2 regions of the Alkalibacterium putridalgicola genome follow, and region 1 is predicted to be linked to the other one. Evidence: predicted binding sites of a transcription regulator. Region 1 holds the regulator's gene; the other holds the start of a gene.
The links. Region 1 encodes NrdR, which represses ribonucleotide reductase genes. Its sites were predicted from a motif close to ACACNATATATNGTGT; they were not measured.
Positions count from the first base shown of each region.

Region 2: nrdH (glutaredoxin-like protein NrdH) is a predicted target of NrdR. The motif match lies at 1,040-1,055, and genes of this name have one in related genera.

Region 1 covers NZ_CP162615.1:1,762,876-1,766,072, forward strand. Annotated here, with positions in the region: gene AB4027_RS08350 (replication initiation and membrane attachment family protein) at 1-883, opposite strand, end outside; gene nrdR (transcriptional regulator NrdR) at 903-1,370, opposite strand; gene coaE (dephospho-CoA kinase) at 1,420-2,010, opposite strand; gene mutM (DNA-formamidopyrimidine glycosylase) at 2,025-2,864, opposite strand; gene polA (DNA polymerase I) at 2,934-3,197, opposite strand, start outside.
Region 2 covers NZ_CP162615.1:568,323-571,519, forward strand. Annotated here, with positions in the region: gene holB (DNA polymerase III subunit delta') at 1-469, shown strand, start outside; gene AB4027_RS02895 (DNA replication initiation control protein YabA) at 605-949, shown strand; gene nrdH (glutaredoxin-like protein NrdH) at 1,216-1,449, shown strand; gene AB4027_RS02905 (class Ib ribonucleoside-diphosphate reductase assembly flavoprotein NrdI) at 1,454-1,837, shown strand; gene nrdE (class 1b ribonucleoside-diphosphate reductase subunit alpha) at 1,806-3,197, shown strand, end outside.

The DNA.
Region 1 (3,197 bases):
ATCCTTTCGCTTGCAGTTCCTGCGCTCTTCTCCCGTCATCCAGGCTTCCTTGAGAAGATGATTTAAGTTGTTTCGATTTACCTAAAAAATGATTATGGATAATGCGGGTCAGATTTTTTTCACTGACTTCTCCAGAAGTAATATCTGCCGATTCCATGACGAATTTCTGCATATCCAGTTCATTGATAGCGTAGATCGAATGAAAGGTCTCGATCAGTTTTTTGATATCAGGGGTAAGTGATCTGGAACGGATAAAATGTTTGTTTAATCCCGACATGAAAAAGTCCCAGTCAAAATCACTGTCTTTTAATACATCGTCCACCAGAGAGCGTTTAGTCGTTTGACTGGGTATATCGATAGAATTAAATGTTTCAGTATAGTTTTCCATATTGAAATGGACCACTTCATGGAAAGACTTTGTTATTTCCTGGTATCGATCTGTTGAATGAGCCGTTTTAATGTATTTTTTCTTTAATTCAGAAACGAGACGTTCTCCCACTTTTTCAGTAAGCAGCATTCTCAACATCGTGTCCTGGAAGAACTGCTTCGGATGCAGGGGGGCTTCGATATTTAATAAATAAGTCTCTTCATTCTCCTTATGCTTGTAGACTTTCAGCAAGCCATAGGCTTCAAGTTTGATCCGTGACTCATAATATTCCCGCAGGCCTATATCCAGTTGAGTGATGACATCTGACAGGGTCAATTCTCTGACCTCAGATGTATCCAGATACTCCTTGATCAGCAGATACAGACTTGCTGCCTGCACGCCCATTAAAGGCTGATACAAAGAAAGAACAGTGGATACATTTAAATCAGATAAAATGTCTGACTTTGTCAGTATCAGACTATCTTTCGGGCGAAGATTTTTCCATGGGTAACTCATTATGTGTTTATCCTTTCACTTACTCTTTATCTTTTCTCTTTTTCTCCAGTTCCTTCATCTCCTGCATGAAGACTTCAATGTCTTTGAACTGACGGTAAACACTTGCAAAACGAATATAGGCGACATCATCCAAATCGACAAGTTCTTCCATGACAAATTCTCCGATTTTTGTTGATGGAACCTCACTAAGTCCTAAATCACGGATCTTCCGCTCTACTTTGTTTACGACATTTTCCTGATCTTCTGCTGTCACTGGTCGTTTTTCACATGCTCGTCTAATACCTCTGAGCAATTTTTCTCTGCTGAATTCTTCACGGTTGCCATTCTTTTTGACAACTAGAATAGCACTTTGTTCGATTCTCTCAAATGTAGTAAATCTAAACGAGCAGTTCTCACATTCACGTCGTCTTCTGATAGCCCGGCCGTCGTCAGCCGGTCGACTGTCTATCACTCTGCTTCCATTGTGCTGACATCTTGGACAATGCATATATTTCAGCCCTTTACTTTGGATTTCTTATGCTTATTATACCATATGACTAAAGTGGTGACGAATAGTCATTTTTTGTCAACCAGTCATCGATCTGCCGCTTGGTCTGCTCGCGTGTTCCACTGTTGTCGATGACGACATCCGCTTTGTCTTTTTTTGATTTTAATGGTTCCTGCGCTTCTATGCGTCTAACAGCGGCTGATTCTGTCAGCTGATCTCGTTTCTTCAATCGACTTAATTGGGTTGAATAATCCACATACACCACCATGACTTCATCCACTGCCTTATCATAACCGGCCTCATACAAAAGGGGGATGTCAAGAACGATCAGTTTATGTTCATCTGCACTCAATTCACTCTTCTTCTTCATTATTTCAGTGAAGATCTCTTTTTGAACAAGCGTATTGAGCTGCTGCAGCTTCTTGCTGTCATTAAAAACGATATCCCCTAATGTCTTTCTATCTATGGACCGGTCCTTGTTCAGGATCTCCCGGCCAAAGCATTCAATGACTTTTAAATAGGCAGGTTCTCCCGGTTCCATGACTTCTCGGGCGATCACATCCGCATCAATGACAGGAAAACCTGATTCTTTCAAATAACGACTGACTGTGGATTTCCCGCTGGCAATGCCTCCCGTCAATCCTAATACGTGTGCTATGGCTTGTCACTCCCTGCTTTTTGGCACTGCGGACAATAATGAGTCCCCCGCTGGCCAACTTTGATTTTTCTAATCGTATGCTGACATCGCGGACACACTTCTTCGGTTTTTCCATAAACCGAAAGATAATTCTGGTAACTGCCCTCATCTCCATAAGCATTTGAATACGTACGGATGGTCGTTCCACCTTTTTCGACGGCTTTGTTCATGATACTGATGATCGAAGCTCTCAGTCGCTTGATTTCACTTTCATTCAGTTCATTTCCTTTTCTTTCTGGATGGATATAAGCATCATAAAGGATTTCATCAGCGTATATATTACCTATTCCCACTACGATCTTCTGATCAAGCAGACAGGCTTTTATGGGACGCTCCGTTTTTTTCAAAGCGTTTATTAAATAGGCTGTTTCCAAAGTATCATCTGTGGGTTCAGGGCCCAGATCTTTCATCGATGGATGCAACTCCAAGTCAGCTTTTTCAACTAGACTCATCTTACCGAATTTCCTTACATCCAGATATCTCAATTCTTCCCCGCTGTCAAGTTCAAAGACGACGTGTGTATGCTTAGTCAAGGGGACTTCAGGTCTTTCCAGACGGTACTTCCCTTCCATCCTCAAATGACTGATCAGAACGTCACGACTCAAGACAAACAATAAAAACTTGCCTCGACGGCGGATGTCCTCGATTTTCTGTCCCTGTATCCTCTGCTGAAATTCAGAAACCTGAGGATCTTTAATTATATTATCCCACAGTACTCGGGTATTGACGATCCTTTTGCCGATGATCAGCTTTTTTAATCCGTTTCGAACATTTTCCACTTCGGGTAATTCAGGCATATTTTCAACTCTTTCTCTAGTGTTAAATTCAATAAAAGAAGCGGGAATCGATCCCGCTTCTTATCTTTATCATTTTGCGTCGTACCAGCTGTCTCCATAACTGCTATCGACCTTCAAAGGCACAGAGAGCTGTACTGTATTTTCCATAACTTCTTCTACAAGTTTTTCCAGTTTTTCGATCTCGGCTTCAGGCACTTCAAATATCAGTTCATCGTGGACCTGCAGAAGCATCGTCGCCTGCATCTTTTCTTCTTTGATCCGTTTATTCATTTCGATCATTGCCATTTTCAGTATATCCGCAGCGCTTCCCTGTATAGGTGTGTTCATAGCGGT
Region 2 (3,197 bases), 1.2 Mb from region 1:
AGAAGCCGGTTTGTCTAAGGAACGGGCGTCTGTACTGAGTCAGTTGACCAGTGATACAGAACAGGCCCTTGAACTGTCGGAAAATGAAAATCTTACTGCTTTAATAGAGGCTGTGTGGAAATGGTATGTAGCCTTTTCTAAAAAAGATGATCAGGCCTTCATTTATGTTCACACGGATATCATGCCTCTGGTTAAGGAAAAAGCAGAATATCATCGGGTCCTGGATCTCTTTCTGGTCATTTTACAGGATATACTGAATACTCAGCTTTCAAAAGACTATGCTGTCGGTTATCTGAAGTATCAGACTAGGATCCAGGAAGAAGCTGATCGATTAAGTGCAGTGACACTTGCCGACCTGATGGACATCATTCTGACAGGAAAAAAATATCTGGACAGTAATGTTGCCGCACAGGGCGTATTTGAAATGTCTGCTCTAAAAATGCTGGCAGCTATGAAAAGATCTCTGTAGAAATTTAATAAGATATTGTGTACATTTGGCTTTTTTATGGTAATCATGGTATGCTAGGTAAAGATGTAAGAGGACATTTCTTCGGTCCATGCATCACTAACAAATAAGCTAAGAAGAGTAAAGAAGTGGTGAAAAATGGATAAAAAAGAATTGCATGATACGTTTTCTGAGCTGGAGTCCCAAGCAGAAGCCACGTTAAGTACAATCAAGAATATCAAAGAAGAATTATCTCACTTAACCGAAGAAAACAATGTGCTGCGAATGGAAAACCAACATCTCAGAGATCGCTTAGCAGAAATAATAAAACAGCAGTCGATCGAGAAACAAATGACTGATTCTGGTATGACAAAGTCTCGCTTGAATCTTGAAAAAATATATGAAGACGGCTTTCATGTCTGTAATTTATTTTATGGCTCAAGAAGAGATGGCGATGAGCCCTGTGCATTTTGTCTGGAAGTCATCTACGGTGAACGAAGATAAATGTATATCAACTATTCGAAAAAATTTAATTAGAACCCTTCCTTGATGCAGTATAACTGCAGTGTGAGGAAGGTTTTTTCTGTACCCAAAACACTATATGTTGTATGTGTTATACATTATTTTGGCATATGTAGTGTGTTCCCCTTGATTTTGAAAATGACTGATGTAAAATAAGGTTATCGAACAGGGAGATGGATCAGACGGAAACTTACTGAAAAACCGTGACATCTTGTTGTCTCAGAACATGGATAATGGAGGTAATTATAATGCAAGAATCATCAGTGATCGTTTATTCAAAACCGAATTGTATGCAATGTCAATTTACAAAAAAATATCTGGAGAATAAGGGAATACCCTTTGAAGAAAAAGATGTGGAACAGAATGGTGAAGCTATTGATGAAGTGAAAAAAATGGGGTTCAGCTCGCTGCCAGTTGTCATAGCAGAAGGCATTGAAGCTTTTAATGGTTTCAGACCCGATATACTGAACAGATTGGCTTAGCAATATGAAAGTGGTCTTTTTTACACTGACTGGTCAGACACGTAAGTTTGTAGAGAAGCTGAGAATGGATGTACTGGAATTAAATCCGGCAGATCCGTTTGTTAAAATGAATGAACCTTTTATCATAGTAACGCCTACTTATGACAAAGAAGTCACTGAAATATGGGACGACTTTCTTGAGACCGGAGAGAATAGTCAATGGTTAAAAGGAGTCGCGGGGGGAGGAAATATAAACTTTGGTCAACTGTACGTCTTCACGGCCAAAGATATCGCACAGGACTATAACGTGCCCTTACTCCATCGATTCGAATTTCAGGGGAATGATGAAGACGTTTTGAAATTAAAGAAAGTGGTGAATGACCTTGGTATCGACCAGCACACGAAATGAAAAGTCAAAAGAAGTAACTTATTTTAGACTCAACAATGAAATCAACCGGCCTGTAGATAATCAGATACCTTTGCATAAAGATCAGGAAGCAGTCCAGGCTTTCTTCAAAGAACATATCGATCCAAACACTGTCCCTTTCGATAGTGTCAAAGCAAAACTGACTTACTTAATGACTCATGACTTTATCGAGAGGGAATTTATTGAAAAGTATTCAGAAGCGTTTCTCGATCGGTTGTTTGAAGAGTTGTATGCCAAGCAATTCCGTTTCCGCTCGTTCATGGGCGCATATAAGTTTTACACACAGTACGCGCTGAAAACCAACGACGGCAAGCAGTATCTGGAACGCTTTGAGGACCGGATCGCCTTCAATGCCTTGTATCTGGCAGATGGTGATGAGGGGCTGGCCAGTCATATTGCTGAGGAGATCATCAACCAGCGTTATCAGCCGGCCACACCGACATTTTTGAACGCCGGACGTAAGCGACGGGGCGAATTTGTGTCCTGTTTTCTGATCCAGACGATGGATGATATGAACAGTATCGGCCGCACGATCAACTCGGCACTTCAGCTGTCACGCATCGGTGGAGGTGTCGGAGTGAACCTGACGAATCTGAGAGCAGCGGGGGATCCGATCAAGCACATCGAGAATGCTTCAAGTGGGGTCTTGCCTGTCATGAAACTTTTAGAAGACAGTTTCAGCTATTCCAATCAGCTTGGACAGCGTAACGGGGCTGGAGCGGTCTATTTGAACGTCTTCCATCCGGATATCCTGCGTTTCTTATCAACCAAAAAAGAAAATGCAGATGAAAAAGTACGTGTCAAAACGCTGTCTTTAGGTCTTGTGGTACCGGACAAGTTTTATGAACTGGCTGCTGAAAATAAAGAAATGTATCTTTTCAGCCCCTACGATGTCGAACGCCTCTACGGCAAGCCATTTTCATATGTGGATATTTCTGAAGAATACGACAAGCTGGTCGCTGACCCGGAAATAAGAAAAACGAAAATCAATGCACGTGAACTCGAAAATGAAATCTCCAAACTTCAGCAGGAATCCGGCTATCCTTATATCATCAATATCGACACAGCGAACCGGGAAAATCCGGTACATGGCACGATAACGATGAGCAATTTATGCAGCGAGATCCTGCAGATCCAGGAACCTTCCATAATTAAAGATAATCAGGAATATGAAGTGATGGGGACCGACATCAGCTGCAACTTAGGCTCAACGAATGTCGTCAACTTGATGAATACGCCTGACTTTGAACAGTCGATCAATACGATGGTCCGGGCGCTCACCTATGTGACTGACCATTCGAGTATCGATGCGGTGCCGACTGTGAAAAACGGGAATGACAAG